Regions from separate parts of the Microbulbifer regidiadema genome, predicted to be linked through region 2. Evidence: predicted binding sites of a transcription regulator. Region 2 holds the regulator's gene; each other region holds the start of a gene.
What was found. Region 2 encodes sigma-54, which starts transcription at its own class of promoters, with help from an activator protein. Its sites were predicted from a motif close to TGGCACANNNNTTGCNNT; they were not measured.

Region 1 (5,550 bases), 980 kb from region 2:
CGGGCGGCAACACCCCTTCAAAACGGTTGCGGCGAAATAGCAGCACTCGCTCGCTATCCGCAACGTCTACGTTCTTCCATATTTTGAACAGAGATATCATGGCTATTATCTTTTATTCCATTTTTATACTGCGCTACCCCTCAGGGCCGCAAAAGTGGGGCCCGTCCAGCAACAGGGGGGCAATCGTTTGTACCGAGCGAGGCCGGACGGCAGAGGATTCACAAGCTTCTCCAGCGGGCTCCCCCTGAGCCCCCAGCCACACTCCCTGGCCTGGAGAAACTATCGCAAATCTTGCCGCCGGGCCGCACAGGGCAGACCCGCGATCAACAGCGCTGTTGCCGGAGCACTTCCGCGATAAACGGCTAAATCCCATTTACCGCACCGGGAGGCTACCGGGCCCCGGGTAGATTTTTAACGGGGAGTTGAACCCCAGGCTCTCGCCTTTCCACAAGGTCGTTTGGAGGACGACGGAACTTTGGCAGGATTCGAACCTGCTACCGATCGATGATTATCGACTGCTCTACCCAATGAGCTACAAAGTAGGCGTTTGAGCTTCTAACCCGTAGGTACACCTGCCACCAGCGGCGGTGGTGCCGGGCCGGGATTCAGAACCGGCTCCGCTAACGGGCCAAAGGCCTCAAACTCAGTTGCAACCGCCCGGCAAATTCGCCCAGCGGCCCGCATGCTTTAGCAATTCTTGAAGTGCGGCCTATCCCTGGCCTAGACAGCGTCAGCCTTTGACGCAAACTACCTGCTTGAGGGTATACACGATTTCCACCAGGTCTTTCTGTGCTGCCATCACCTTTTCAATAGGTTTATAGGCCGATGGGGTTTCATCGATCACACCCTCGTCTTTGCGGCACTCCACATCAGCGGTGGCCGCGCGGTGCTCCTCCAGGGAGACCAGCTTTTTGGCCTTGGTGCGGGACATCACCCGCCCGGCGCCGTGGCTACAACTACAGAAGCTTTCCTCGTTACCCAGCCCCCGCACAATAAATGACTTAGCGCCCATACTACCGGGAATAATACCCATTTCACCGGTACGCGCTCTTACAGCCCCTTTGCGGGTTACCAACACATCCCTGCCGTAATGGTGCTCGCGGGAAACATAGTTGTGGTGGCAATTCACCGCTTCCATACGCGCCTCAAACTCCATTCCCAGGGCCTGCTTTACCGCACCGATAGTACGCTCCATCATCACCTCACGGTTGATGCGGGCAAATTCCTGCGCCCACTCCACCGCCTGCACATAATCATCAAAGTGCTCGGTACCCTCGGGGAAATAGGCCAGGTCGCTATCTGGCAAATGAATATGCCAACGCTCCATATCCCGCTTGGCCTTCTCAATAAAATAAGTGCCAATTCGATTGCCCACGCCCCGGGAGCCGCTGTGCAGCATCAACCACACACTGCCCCGTTCATCCAGGCACATCTCGATAAAGTGATTACCGGTGCCCAAGGTTCCTAAGTGATTGATATTATTGGTATTTTTTAATACCGGGTGGCGTTCTTTGAGCTGTTCGAACTGAGCCGCAAGCGGCGTCCAGCCGACCAGTACATCCTCGGGCGTATCGGCCCAAGCCCCTTTGTCACGCCCCCGTTTACCGCGAAACCCACCAGTGCGGCCGTGGGGCACTGCGCGCTCGATGGCGCTGCGCACCCCAGCCAGATTGTCCGGCAGTTGTGCCGCCGTCAGGCTGGTGCGCACCGCCATCATGCCGCAACCAATATCCACCCCTACGGCAGCGGGGATTACCGCCCCCAGAGTTGGGACCACGCTGCCAATGGTGGCGCCCTTGCCCAGATGTACATCGGGCATCGCCGCCACCCACTTGTGCACGAATGGCATCTGCGAAATATTTTTAAGCTGCGCTTTGGCTTCCTCTTCAAAGGGCACGCCCAGGGTCCAGGATTTAATCGGTACCCCACCTGCCTGCATCACTTCATATGGCATTGGCTTCATCTCTCGCTCCTTTTGAAACCGCGCTTGGTATTCATCTGTTTCGTTTGGTTATTGATATAGCGAATGGAGTGCCAACTTTTACAGAGAATTGAAAATTTTTTGTAACTTATTGTTTTTAAAGGATTTATTTTTAAATTGGACAGTTTTTAGAAGGCTAGTCGTGATAACTCAATCATAAAAATCTATCTTTTTTGATAGATAAATAATATTTTAGATAGTATGAAAACAATCGCTATCAGTATTCTCGGCATCAGCAAGGACCGGCGCGGCAAAGGCGACAAGCGCTGGGACAAGTGGCGCCCGAACATCTCCATGTGCCAACACGATGATCTGTTGATCGATCGGCTGGAACTTCTCTTCGACAACCACTCGAAAAACCTGGCCGACCAGGTCACCGAGGATATTGCGCGAGTCTCCCCTGAAACCGAGGTGGTTCACCACCGGATAAATTTCGCCGATCCGTGGGATTTCGAGAGCGTGTACAGCAACCTGCTGGATTTCGCCCGCGCCTACAACTTTAAGCCGGACGATGAACAGTATCTGGTGCATATCACCACCGGCACCCATGTGGCCCAGATCTGCCTGTACCTGCTGACAGAAGCGGGCTATTTCCCCGGGCGTCTGCTGCAAACCTCCCCGGCGCGCAAGCACAGCAGCTTGCCGGGCGAGTACCAAATCATCGATTTGGATCTATCCAAATACGACCAGATCGCCTCGCGCTTCCAGAGGGAACACCAGGAGGGCACCACCTACCTAAAGGGTGGAATCGAGACCAACAATCTCGCCTTTAACCAGATGATCGAGCAGCTGGAGCAGGTCTCGATCCGCTCCGACGCCCCCATACTGATTACCGGCCCCACAGGGGCGGGCAAATCCCAGCTGGCCCAGCGCGTCTATGAATTGCGCAAGCAGCGCGGCAAGCTGGAGGGTGGTCTGGTAGCGGTAAACTGCGCCACCCTGCGCGGCGAAAATGCGATGTCCGCCCTGTTCGGCCACCGCAAAGGCGCCTATACCGGGGCCACCACCCACCGCCCCGGTTTGCTAATGGAAGCGGATAGGGGCCTGCTGTTTCTCGATGAAATCGGTGAGTTGGGATTGGATGAGCAGGCCATGCTATTGCGTGCGATTGAGCACAAACGCTTTATGCCGTTCGGCTCAGATAAAGAAGTAAGCAGTCACTTCCAGTTGATTGCCGGTACCAACCGGGATCTGGTACAGCTCTGCCAAGAAGGTAAATTTCGTGCGGACCTGCTCGCCCGTATCGACCTGTGGACCTACCGATTGCCCTCCCTGCGCGAGCGCCTTGAAGACCTGGAGCCCAATATCGATTTTGAACTGGAGGCCTTTTCCAGAAAGTCCGGGCACCTGGTCAGCTTTAATAAAGCCGCACGGGAAAAGTACTTGAGCTTTGGGCGCTCATGCGAGGCCAGCTGGTCTGCAAACTTTCGCGATCTTAATGCCAGTATCCTGCGTATGGGTACCCTCGCCGATGGTGGGCGTATCACGACTCAGGTAGTGGAAGAGGAAATCCATAGGTTGCGGATTAAATGGCAGGGTACACAGAGCCAATCATCACTACCCCTCCAACGCCTGGAGAGACTACTTGGCCCTGACATATACCGCACCATAGACTATTACGACCAGATCAAGCTGGCTACTGTCATCCAGGTCTGCGAGACATCCAGTTCAATGGCGGAAGCCGGACGCAAACTTTTCCACGTCAGTCGCAAGGAAAAAAGATCCAATAACGATTCCCAACGGGTGCGCCAGCTACTAGAAAAATACCACCTAAATTTTTCCATGCTATGCAAGTGGCACAAAAATAATAAGTGTTAAATTAGCCACAGTTGGGAAAAGAATAGTGCTACACCCAAAAAATACAAGCGCTTACAAATGGCGTAAAATTTGCCATTTATCCCAAGTAAGAAGATGAAACCTAAATAGCCACTGAGATATGATGCCCCCGTGAAAAACACATGGATTAGAAGGAATTACCCATGGCGACATATCAAAGCATTGCGCTCAATGAAATTGGCCTTATTGTCAGAGGAAAAGAAAATGATGCACACAGTCCCGGCGTGCTTGATCAACATGCGGACTGTATACTGCCAAATGGGCAACCCATTGGCTTTTTTGGTGAGGGAGGCGATGTCTCATCAGGACCATCAGGATCATCAGGATCACTGTTTAAGAGCTCTATCCCCTCTTGGGCAAATGGTCCTTCAGCATCATTCAACAAATCCGGTTTAAATATGAAAGGCCTAGTAGCCGACTATGACGACATGCTTAAAATACGCCCTTATTATGTCAATATTAATTCGGCAAAATTATACAATATTAAATCTACTGCAATATTAATTGAGGTATCAGAGCCTCAAGCCACACTGTTTAAATCTTTTTGGTACAACCTTAAAATCTCACCCGGCGCCTTTAATATGCTCGGGGGAAATTGTTCAAGCAAGGCAGCCAAAGCCTTTAATTATGCAAAAGTTCTCAATAAGGATATTCCGGGGCTTGACACGCCAGACAACCTTTATAAGCACCTAAAAGCCAAATTTAAAGATAAATGTACAATTCTGAGTGGGTTTATTGGTGCACACCCTATCAGCGGAGACAAATATGACCTTGTTTTCGAATAGATTAAAAAAAATTTTATTTCCCACGCTATCAATTATAGTATTGGGGTTATTCATCGGAGGAAATGCAATGTCTGAAGATATGGAATTAAAATGGGAATGGCCCGCCGCTCGCAAAGCAGAAAAAACTATTGTTATTGAAGTGACGACTCTGAAACCTGTAGGCAGTGGTTTATTCGGCCTTAAGAAAACACCTTCATTTGCTGCCAATATTCCAGACCCCATTACCATATCTGGAATAATTCAGGAGCAAGATTCCCCATTAGATGGAAAAACCCTAAAAATTACCGCCCCAAAACTGGAATTAGGCTCATTAAAGACAGGGGAGTATGCAACCTTAGGCATTATCAATAATGATGTATGTATTTGTATTGTGTCCGGTAAAGAGACTCAAGAACAGGGCAATATATTGAATTGCCAGTAGCCATGGGAAACAACTTGTTGTTTTTAATAGGCTCCTTGTGCGGAGCCTACTTTGTATATTTACTGATCCTTTTCTTTTTGCAGAATCAGCTTATCTTTCCTGGCAGAAAAACAAGCCTTATCGGTCAATTAAGGTATATTCATTACCAGCAAAAAATTATCACTCATGATAAGAAAACTCTATACGGATGGACAATTTATACTAAAGAATATACACAGAAAAAAAGTCCTATTCACTTAATCTATTTTGGCGGCAATACAGAAGAGGTGAGTACAACCCTGGAATTACTACTGGAATTTGGTTGTGATGCTATAACCACTTTTAACTACAGAGGTTACGGAATTAGTGAAGGTAACCCCAGCGAGAAAGCCTTACTGGGCGATGCTATTACTATTTATGATACTATCAAAAAAAATGATCCCAAGGCAAAGCTGGTTGTGATGGGGCACAGCCTTGGCAGCGCCATTGCGGCTTATTTGACCAAAGTTAGAAAACCCGGCTACCTGATACTCTGCTGTCCCCTCCAC
Region 2 (5,550 bases):
TCACAATCTTCCCCAACAGGGAATTCGCCGAGACTGACAAAGTTGTTATTATTAGCTCCGGCCCCAATCGCACAGAAGGTAAGGGGCTGCGCGCCTACCTGAAAGAAAACCGGATGGAAATCCTGTCCGATGTAAAGAGCAGCTATGACACCCAATAACCGCCACTTTTCGCCCCTCAAGGCCCTTATCGCGATTGCACTGGCAGCAATTACTGCTGCTGCGCAGGCATTGCCCGATGACCGGACCCAGAAAATCTCTGTGGGCTCAGACTCCATGTCGGCCGACCGCGCCAACCACCTGGTGGTTTACAGTGACAATGTAGTCATCACCCAGGGCTCCCTGCAAATCAGGGCAGACCGCGTCGAAGTGCACTTTACCGAAAGTGATGAAATCAGCCGGGTGGTAGCCGTGGGCCGCCCAGCACACTTCCAGCAAAAGATTTTAGAGAGCCAGGAACCCGTCAAGGCCCGCGCTGATCGCATAGAATACGCCATCAGCTCCGAAGAGTTACAGCTTATCGGCGAAGCTTATATCGATCGGGATGGCAACACTCTGACTGCCGAAAAAATTGACTACGACCTCGCGACGGAGCAAATGAGCGCCCGCAGCCAGCCGGGCCAGGGCAGAGTTGAGATGATCTGGAAGCCTGAAAGCAGCGAGACCAGCGAACCCGCCGACACCAACGCCAGCCAGTAATCCAGCCAGACTCCAATGCCAGTAAACAGCGCTATTTACAATGATGTAATCCGCAGCCATATAGCGCTGCGGTCAGATTTCAGGATTCACTATGCCAACGCTACAAGCGTTACACCTCGCTAAACAATATAAGAAAAGAAAAGTTGTTCAAGATGTCTCTGTCAGCGTATCCAGCGGACAGGTTGTCGGCCTGCTGGGCCCCAATGGAGCCGGCAAAACAACCTGTTTTTATATGATTGCAGGGCTGGTGCAGGCTGATGCCGGGCAAGTCCTAATTGATAGCGAAGATATTACCCGCCTCTCCATGCACGGTCGCGCCCGCAAGGGTATCGGCTACCTGCCCCAGGAGGCCTCTGTTTTTCGACGTCTATCGGTACGCGACAATATTCTCGCAATCCTTGAGACCCGCAAGGGACTCAATCGGGCGGAGCGCGAAAAACAGGCCAGGGAGCTACTCGAAGAGTTCAATATTACCCATATCGAAAACAGCCTCGGCATGGCCCTGTCTGGCGGAGAGCGGCGCCGGGTAGAAATTGCCCGCGCCCTGGCTACAGACCCGAGCTTTGTACTACTCGATGAACCTTTTGCCGGGGTCGACCCCATCTCGGTAAACGATATCAAATACATCATCCGCCACTTGCGGGACAGGGGTATCGGGGTATTAATCACAGACCACAATGTGAGGGAAACCCTGGATATCTGCGAAACCGCCTATATCGTCAGCGAGGGCCATATTATTGCCTCAGGCACACCGGATGACGTCCTGGCCAACCAGCAAGTCCGCGAGGTGTATTTGGGACACGAGTTCACCATTTAATGGCAAATGATGACAAGTATAACAAAATACCCCAAATACCGAGAATTTCATCATAATTTATGGGTGAATTAGCCCCTCCCCTAGCGGCTATCGGCACGCTTATTGCTTGTAATAGTTAGGGGGCCGGGGTAGTCTGCGCCATCTCGGGTTAACTTTGATAGACCCATTGTCGCACTGGCCTGCAACTCTAAACTATGAAGCAGTCTCTCCAGCTCAAGCTCGGCACACAGCTAACCATGACCCCACAGTTGCAGCAGGCAATACGCCTCCTGCAACTCTCCACGTTGGATTTACAGCAGGAAGTCCAGGCAGCCCTCGACGGCAATCCCATGCTGGAAGTTGAGAGCGAAGATTTGACCCCAGCGGCAAATACGGAAAAAAACGCTCAGCAAGAACTACCATCCAGTACGGGAGAGGATTTAACCCCCACCGCGAGCGAGGAAAAAGAGCTTGGCGATGCCGACTGGAATCAGGATATTCCAGCAGAGCTGCCCGTTGATACCCAGTGGGACGATATTTACAGCAGCTACAGCGCCCCAACCGAGGGCGAAGACCCCAACTTTGAGCGCAACACCGCGATCGACACACTGCAAGACCACTTGCGCTGGCAATTAAACCTCACCACCCTGTCCAGCCACGACAAGCGAATTGGCGAGCATCTTATTGACGCCATCAGCCCCAACGGCCTGCTCAATACCACAGTTAACGATGTTGCCACCTCTCTGCAGATCGAAGAGGATGAGGTGGTTGCCGTCCTTAAAGCCGTGCAACAATTCGAGCCGGCCGGCTGCGGAGCCCGAAACCTGCAAGAGTGCCTGCTGCTACAACTACAGCAACTGCCTGTGGGGACCCCCTGGCTAAAAGAGGCGCAGACCATTATTGAGCGCCACCTGGAACTGCTCGGAAAACGGGACTTCAGGCAGCTCAGCCGGCGCACACGCCTCACTGAAGCCCAGCTCGGCGAGGTCATCCGCCTTATTCAGACGCTCACCCCCAACCCGGGGGAAGAGTTTAGCGGCGAGCAGCCCGCCTATGTTATTCCCGACATTATTGTGTCGCGCAAGGAACAGCGCTGGCTGGTCGAACTGAACCCCGAAATCACCCCCAAGATCCGTATCAATGGCCACTACGCCTCACTGGTAAAGCGAGCGGACAACTCGCGGGAGAACAACTTCTTGCGGGATCACCTACAAGAGGCCCGCTGGTTTCTGAAAAGCCTGCAGAGCCGCCACGACACCCTGCTGAAGGTCGCCACTTCGATTGTGGACAAGCAGCAGGGTTTTTTTGAGGAGGGCCCCGAGGCGATGAGACCCATGGTTCTGGCGGATATTGCTGAAACCATCGGCATGCACGAATCCACGATATCCCGGGTCACTACCCAGAAGTACATGCTGACCCCGCGCGGAGTCTTCGAACTCAAATACTTCTTCTCCAGCCACGTCAGCACCGACTCCGGCGAAGACGCCTCATCCACGGCGATTAGGGCCCTTATTCGCAAACTTATCGATACCGAAGTCCCCAGAAAGCCGCTGTCCGACAACAAAATCACCCAAGAATTGGATAAACAGGGGATTAAGGTTGCACGTCGAACGGTAGCGAAATACCGCGAATCCATGGGTATCCCCTCGTCAAGTGAGCGGAAACGGCTCGTTTAGCCCCCCCCCCAGAACCGCCAACCACCCTGACCCCAAAACAATGGCCAGTCACAAACCTCTGGCGCCCCTACCGCCCCGCCTGTAACCAAAACCCAAAATTTGAGTGTATCCTTCCATTCTGGCCCACTTCCTAGTAGGGTTGCGACCCGTTAGGGGGTGAGCGCCGACTTGTGATGCACCTTTAAGGAGAAATCCATGCAGATCAATATTAGTGGCCACCACGTCGACGTTACCTCACCTATGCGCAGCTACTGCGAAACCAAAATGGAGAAGCTGTCCAGGCACTACGACAATATCACCAATGCGCAAGTTATTTTATCTGTCGAAAAGCTGATCCAAAAAGCTGAGGCGACCGTACATATTAATGGTCACGATCTCTGCGCTGGATCTGAGGACAGGGATATGTACGCGGCAATTGATGCGCTCACCGATAAGCTGGACCGCCAACTGAAAAAACACAAAGAGAAGTTGCAGAACCATCGCTGAACTATGACACTGGAAGCATTACTCTCTCCCCGCCTCAGTCTTTGCCACCTGGCGGGGAGTAGCAAAAAAAAGCTCTTACTCAATATTGCCCAGGCCATCGCCGAACAATATCCCCAACACGATTCCGATACGGTTTTTAACCAGCTGATCGCCCGTGAGCGCCTGGGCTCCACCGGAATTGGCGACGGCGTCGCCATTCCCCATTGCAGATTGCCCGGCTGTGAAAGCCCCATCGGGGTTCTCTGCACCACCGAACCTGCCATTGATTTTGACTCTGTGGATCGCCAGCCTGTCGACTTGCTGTTTACGCTTCTGGTCCCCGAAGACGCCGAACAGGAACACCTGGATACACTGGCAGAAATCGCCGCCCTGTTTTCCGACAGCCTGGTAAGGGATAAGCTAAGACAGGCACAGAGCAGCGATGAACTCTACGCCCTGGCAATTGATAGCACCGCAGCCGCCTGAGAGCGGTCCGGTAACTGGCACTCAACGCTGAAATTTGCCCCGGTGCCCAGGCAGTACAATAAGCGAAATAATAAAGACTTGTGTAAAGAGGAGGGGTCCCCATGCGCTTGGTGATTATTAGTGGCCGCTCCGGCTCGGGTAAAAGCTCTGCCCTACAGCTGTTGGAGGATGTCGGCTTCAACTGCATCGACAACCTGCCCACCAGCCTACTCCCAGAACTGGTTAAGCGGGTCAGGGCGCAGCCACCGAAAGAAAATACCCCGCTAGCCCTGGGGGTCGATGCCCGCAACCTCTGGCAGGACATCAGGCAAGCTCCCGGCGTTATTGAATCCCTGCGCCAAAGCGGGGTTCAGTGCGATGTGATTTACCTGGATGCGCGGGAACCCGTATTGGTACAGCGATTCAGCGAGACCCGGCGCAAACACCCCCTCAGCAACGATTGCACCCACCTGTTGGAAGCCCTCAACCAGGAAAAAGAGCTGCTCACCCCCATCTCCACCGTTGCGGATATGGTGATTGACACCAGCTCCCTGAGCCTGCACCAGCTGCGCGAACTGATAAAAAACCGCGTGGTGGGCGAACAATCCAGCAGTATGGCGATCCTATTCCAGTCCTTCGGGTTTAAGCACGGGGTGCCGGTGGATGCGGATCTGATTTTTGACCTGCGCTGCCTGCCCAACCCCTACTGGGAACCGAGCTTAAGGGAAAAAACCGGTAGGGATATCGAAGTCGCAACCTTCCTGCGCTCACACCCAGAGACGCTAAAGATGGAGGCCGATATCACCAGCTTCCTGGAAAACTGGCTGCCCTCTTACCAAAAAAGTAATCGCAGCTACACCTGTATCTCTATCGGTTGTACCGGAGGGCGGCACCGATCCGTCTATATGGTTGAGCAGCTGGTAAAAAAGTTTTCCAAAGAATTCGCCAACGTTCAGATTCGTCATCGGGAACAGCAAAAGTAGGCTTTTATCGATCAGCGCCATGCAGAAACAGCAACTGACCATCATCAATAAACTCGGCTTGCACGCCCGCGCCGCCAGTAAGTTTGCGCAGACCGCCTCCCGCTTCTGCTCCACCATCAAAGTGCACTGTCAGGGCAAAGCCGTAGATGGCAAAAGCGTAATGGCACTGATGTTACTCGCCGCCGGCAAAGGCACAGAGCTGGGACTGGAGGTAGAGGGGGCCGATGAATCTGCCGCCCTGGAGGCCATCAGTTCACTCATCTCCAATCGTTTCGGCGAAGCGGAATAGAGGCCGGTATACTATTGCCAAACCGAGGCCCACTCACAAACACTAAATCGTTGAGCTTTTACACTACCTCCCATTTTCACCACTAGCAGTAAGGACTTTTTGTGCCCAGCTCTCCCCAAGCCGAAATCAAGTTCCGCGCACAGAATCAGCTGGGTGAGCTGTATGCCGCGCTAGATAGCG
Region 3 (5,550 bases), 1.4 Mb from region 2:
GGGCGAAGCCCTTGTTGAGGCGGTAGAACGGAATTGTCTGCACTTCACAGTCCAGCTCCAGCGGGTCCAGCTCCTCCTCATCCGGGTGGCGGATATCGATCACCACGGCGTTGCCCGGCTCCTCGCGGATCTCCACTTCGGGGGCTTCGCCGTCCACCTCTTCGATCACCTGATCGATATTTTGCATCACCCGATTGCCGATGGCGCGGTCGAGGACGGTGAAGTCAAAGCGGTTCTCCTCGGACTCCACTTTTTCAATCTTGGCGCGGGTGGTGGGCTTCACCGAGATAACACCGCAGTACTCCGGCATATTGGCGGCGAACTCTTCTGTGCCAATAGCCCGGGAGGTGCGGATAATATCGGTCTTGTCGGTGGTGATCAGCGGGCGCAGTACCAGGGTGTTGGTAACACTGTCGATCACCGACAGGTTTTTCAGGGTCTGGCTGGAAACCTGGGCGATGGCCTCACCGGTCACTACCGCATCCACCTCCAGTTCCTTGGCGATCACATCGGCGGCGCGCAGCATCATACGCTTCAAAATAACCCCCATATGGGAGTCGTCGACCCGCTCGAGAATCTCGGCCACCACTTCGTCAAATGGCACAGTGATAAAGCGCACCCGGTGGGAGGCGCCGTATTTGTTCCACAGGTAATAGGCGACTTCTTTCACGCCCAGCTCGTGCTGGCGCCCGCCCAGATTGAAGAACAGGAAGTGGGTGCGAATGCCGCGCTTCATGGTCAGGTAGCTGGCCACGGTGGAGTCGAAGCCCCCGGATACCAGCGACAGAACCGGGTCCTGGGTACCCAGGGGGAAACCGCCGAGGCCCGGGTGCTGCTCCTCAATCACATTGAGCTTGTCGTGGCGGACTTCCAGCTTGACGGTGATATCGGGGTTTTTCAGTTTGACCCCGGCCGCCTCGGTGTTCTTGTTGAGGCCGCCGCCCACGTACTGCTCCACATCCAGGGATTGAAAGTCGTGTTTGCCGGTGCGCTTAACCCGTACACAGAAAGTCTTGTCCTTCAGGGCGTCTCCCCATACCGACAGGGTTTTCTCGTACATGTCGTGCAGGTCCCCCAGCGGGAACTGGCGCACGCGGGAGAAGTTGGCGATGCCGGGGGTGTGGGAGAGCACCTCCTCGATACGCCCCCCCAGGTGGGACACGGCATCGGGCGCGATCACATCGATCTTTTCCCAATCCTTGCGCACCTGGATACGGTCGTCCAGCGGGCGCAGCAGGCGCTGTAGGTTGTCCTTGAGCTGACGCGACATGCGCTTGCGCACAGGGTTGCTCTTGATGGTGATCTCTGGAAAAAACTTGACGACAAAGTGCATGGGAATCCGTGGGGTACCGCATGTTGATAGAAGGTGTCGCATTATAAACTAGCCGGAGGCAAGTTGGTTGCGCACTGTTTGCGGGCGAGGCGGAAGTGAAAGTGTTCTATTTTGGTGCATATTTAGGTGGCTGCTTGGCCGCAATGTCTCTATCCTGGCTGCGTCAGCGCTGTGCCGAGGCTCGCACCGCCACCAACCGGGGCTGTGAGGCAATTGCCCTAATTTGGCACACTCCTTGCTTTAATACACGCCAGGTAAAGAGTGAATGCCGGCAGCGACAGCAAGGCATAGCGACCAATTACTTTTCAAGACCTGGAGGACTGCAATGTCAGCGAAAACGCTCGGTTTGATTAAAGAGAGTGAAGCGAAGTGGATAGACCTGCGCTTTACCGATACCAAGGGTAAAGAACAACACGTTTCCATCCCCGTGTCGGAAGTTGACGGCGAGTTCTTTGAAGAAGGCAAAATGTTCGATGGTTCTTCCATCGCCGGCTGGAAGGGCATCAACGAATCCGACATGATCCTGATGCCGGACGACGATACCGCTTTCCTCGACCCCTTCACCGATGAGAGCACCGTTATTATTCGCTGTAATATCGTCGACCCGATCACCGGTCAGGGTTACGAGCGCGATCCCCGCTCCATCGCACTGCGCGCCGAGGAATATCTGAAGTCCACCGGTCTGGGTGACACCGCGCTGTTCGGTCCCGAGCCCGAGTTCTTCGTCTTCGACGACATCACCTGGGGTGCCGAAATGGGCGGCGCCTTCTACAAGATCAACTCTGAAGAAGCGGCCTGGTCTTCCGGTCACAGCTTCGCCGAGGGCAATATCGGCCACCGTCCCGGTGTTAAAGGCGGCTACTTCCCGGTTCCGCCGGTGGATTCCCTGCACGATATACGCGCCGCTATGTGTTCCGCGATGGAGCAGATGGGCCTGAGTGTAGAAGTACACCACCACGAAGTGGGTACTGCTGGCCAGTGTGAAATCGGCGTTGCCGCCAACACCCTGACCAAGAAAGCGGACGAAGTACAGATTCTCAAGTACGCGGTACACAATGTTGCGCACGCCTACGGCAAAACCGCGACCTTTATGCCCAAGCCTCTGGTGGGCGATAATGGTTCCGGCATGCACGTACACCAGTCCTTCAGCAAGGATGGCGTCAACCAGTGTGCCGGTGATGCCTACGCGGGACTGTCCGAAGCGGCCCTGTACTACATCGGCGGTATTATTAAGCACGCACGCGCCCTGAACGCGCTGTGTAACGCTTCCACCAACTCTTACAAGCGTCTGGTACCTGGCTTTGAAGCGCCGGTAATCCTGGCCTACTCCGCGCGCAACCGCTCCGCGTCTATCCGTATTCCTTTCGTACCCTCTCCGAAAGGCAAGCGCATCGAGACCCGCTTCCCGGATCCGACAGCCAACCCGTACCTGTCCTTCGCCGCACTGCTGATGGCAGGCCTCGACGGCATCAAGAACAAGATCCATCCTGGCGACCCTGCGGACAAGGATCTGTACGACCTGCCGCCGGAAGAGCTGGCCGAGTACCCGACCGTTGCTGCCAGCCTGGAGGGCGCTCTGGATGCCCTGGATAAGGATCGCGAGTTCCTGACCGCCGGTGGCGTATTCACTGATGACGCTATCGATGCCTACATCGAGCTGAAGCGCGAAGAAGTAGAGCGCCTGAACATGACCACTCACCCGGTCGAGTTCGATATGTACTACTCCGTGTAACGGTGCCCGGCATCACAGTGATGCCGTCGAGCTGTTCTCGAAAAGCCCGCGCCGCCCTGGTGCGGGCTTTTTTATTGCGGGTACACTGTCAGCTGGAAGTGGATTGAGTGCCGCTGCGGCGGTGGAGTGTCACAGAGCCCTGGTGTGGGCAGAAAAGGAGCGTCCGCGCTGCGGTCGACAATACTATGGCGAGGTATAAGCTACTTAAGGCCCTGTTGCTCACACTGCCTCTGGCGGCAGTGACCGCAATAGCGGGAACTGATGATAATGCAGAGGCCGGCGCCGCTATCTATAAGGTGGTTGGGCCCGATGGCCAGGTCACGTTTAGCGATACACCACCGGCAAATGGCACCTCTGAAAAGGTGGAATTGGCGCCGATCAATATCCAACCGCGCCAGTTGCCCACAAGAAAGCTGTCACCTAGAAAGGGCGCTGAGGCCCTTGGGCCTGTGTCGATTCAGATCGTCAGCCCCATCCACGAGGCGACGATTCCCCCCGGGCAGACACTGATCGTGCTCCAGGTGCAAGTGACTCCAGCCCTGCCAGAGGGCGCGAGCTTTTATGCTGTGGTTGACGGGCAGCGCTGGCAGGGGAGTTCCAGTGGCAACTCCCTCGATATTTCGGCCCTGGAGCGTGGCGCCCATACCCTGCAAGCCGTCTTAGTGGGCCCCCGTGGACAGGTTCTGGCTCAGTCCGCTGTCGTCACAGTCTACGTGAAGCGCCCCATAGCCCGGGGCTGAATGCGGGGGCGGAGCTCCTCCCGGCCCCTGTCCCTGTTATTTTCAGCTCGCCCTATACCCAACCTGACCGCTTTTTGACCTATGCACCTTTATGGTGCATTCTGCCCTTGCTGGCGCTACCCCCTGTTCCCGAGGCCGATCACCGGCAGCTGCAGTGCCGCTAGCCGCGCACTGGCGCTGTTCGCCTCGAGCTATTTTTGCCTGCAAATGCCCGCTTATGCGCCATTTTGGTTTGCTTTTTGCACTGACTAGATACAGCGCTTGCGCGCTGGGACTGACCGAAGGAGCTGGGTCAGGGCCTCGGAATAAACCGGAAATTTTATCAATGCTGAATGATCGCCAGTTGCGCCAATTACTCGATAGCCTGACTTCCGCAGTACTGGTGCTGGATGAAAACCTAGCGCTTTGCTATCTGAACAATGCCGCCGAGGACCTGTTAGCCGCCTCCAGTACCCGGGTCCAAGGCTCTATGCTGGAGGAGCTGGTGCGAGAGTCCCCCACCGCCTATGAGGCGATGCGCGAGGCGCTGCGCAACAATGAAAAGTACACGGTACGCCGCGCCAGTTGGCGGCTGAACAACCTTGAAACCCGGACGGTGGATTACTCGGTCAGCCCGGTGCCGGAGTTTTCTGTATTGCTGCTGGAAGTGCAGCCGATGGATCGCCTGCTGCGCATTGCCAGGGAGGATGCGCTGCTCAACGCCCAGGAAACTACGCGCAATTTGGTTCGCGGTATGGCCCATGAGGTTAAAAATCCTCTCGGGGGCATCCGCGGTGCGGCGCAGCTGCTACAGCGCGAGCTGCCCGACCCGGCCCTGGATGAATACACCCAGATCATCATCGAAGAGGTGGATCGACTGCGCAACCTGGTCGATCGCCTGCTGGGGCCGCGCCAGCCGGTGGTACTGCAACCGGTTAACGTACACGAGGTCCTGGAGCGGGTTGCCCAGTTGCTGGATGCGGAGTGTATCGGTGAGCTGAAAATTCGCAGGGATTACGACCCGTCTATTCCCGATGTTCCCGCAGACAGCGAACAGCTGATGCAGGCGCTGCTCAATATTGCCCGCAACGCCATGCAGGCCATCGATGAAAGTATCGGCCTCAGCAGTGGGGAGGTGGTACTGCGCACGCGTATCCAGCGCCAGTTCACCATCGGCCGCCGCAATTGCCCACTGGTCTGCCGTATAGAAATTGAAGATAACGGCCCGGGCATAGCGGAGGAAATTCGCGAGCGGATATTTTTCCCGATGATCTCCGGTCGCGCCGAGGGCTCCGGCCTCGGCCTCTCCATTTCGCAGAACATTATCAATCAACACAAGGGGCTGATTAAGTGTGACAGCCAAGCCGGCCGCAGCACCTTTCAAATTTATCTGCCCCTGACGACCGAATTTGTAAATACAGGAGCCTAGAGAATGAGTAATCGCGTTTGGATTATTGACGACGACAGATCAATCCGCTGGGTGCTGGAGAGAGCGCTATCGCGCGAGGGAATTGATACCCAGTGCTACGAGAGTGGCGACCGCGCCCTGGATGATTTTTACAGCGATTCCCCGGATGTTGTGATCAGTGATATTCGCATGCCGGGCTCCGATGGCTTCAAATTGTTGCAGCGCTTCCAAGCCGAGCGACCGAGCCTGCCGATTATTATTATGACTGCGCACTCGGACCTGGATAGTGCCGTAGCCGCTTATCAGGGCGGCGCCTTTGAGTACCTGCCCAAGCCCTTTGATATCGATGAGGCGGTGG

Region 1: ACJJIK_RS15785 (RtcB family protein) is a predicted target of sigma-54. The motif match lies at 2,020-2,037, and genes of this name have one in related genera.
Region 3: glnL (nitrogen regulation protein NR(II)) is a predicted target of sigma-54. The motif match lies at 4,034-4,051, and genes of this name have one in related genera.

The regions. Positions count from the first base shown of each region.
Region 1 is NZ_CP174297.1:3,607,714-3,613,263, reverse strand. It holds gene ACJJIK_RS15790 (slipin family protein) at 1-100, opposite strand, end outside; gene ACJJIK_RS15785 (RtcB family protein) at 731-1,963, opposite strand; gene rtcR (RNA repair transcriptional activator RtcR) at 2,183-3,799, shown strand; gene ACJJIK_RS15775 (hypothetical protein) at 3,961-4,602, shown strand; gene ACJJIK_RS15770 (hypothetical protein) at 4,670-5,023, shown strand; gene ACJJIK_RS15765 (alpha/beta hydrolase) at 5,038-5,550, shown strand, end outside.
Region 2 is NZ_CP174297.1:4,591,949-4,597,498, reverse strand. It holds gene lptC (LPS export ABC transporter periplasmic protein LptC) at 1-158, shown strand, start outside; gene lptA (lipopolysaccharide transport periplasmic protein LptA) at 145-696, shown strand; gene lptB (LPS export ABC transporter ATP-binding protein) at 788-1,513, shown strand; gene ACJJIK_RS20130 (RNA polymerase factor sigma-54) at 1,708-3,168, shown strand; gene hpf (ribosome hibernation-promoting factor, HPF/YfiA family) at 3,364-3,654, shown strand; gene ptsN (PTS IIA-like nitrogen regulatory protein PtsN) at 3,658-4,119, shown strand; gene rapZ (RNase adapter RapZ) at 4,221-5,081, shown strand; gene ACJJIK_RS20110 (HPr family phosphocarrier protein) at 5,101-5,370, shown strand; gene mgtE (magnesium transporter) at 5,472-5,550, shown strand, end outside.
Region 3 is NZ_CP174297.1:3,214,495-3,220,044, reverse strand. It holds gene thiI (tRNA uracil 4-sulfurtransferase ThiI) at 1-1,333, opposite strand, end outside; gene glnA (glutamate--ammonia ligase) at 1,659-3,065, shown strand; gene ACJJIK_RS14055 (DUF4124 domain-containing protein) at 3,251-3,805, shown strand; gene glnL (nitrogen regulation protein NR(II)) at 4,131-5,213, shown strand; gene ntrC (nitrogen regulation protein NR(I)) at 5,217-5,550, shown strand, end outside.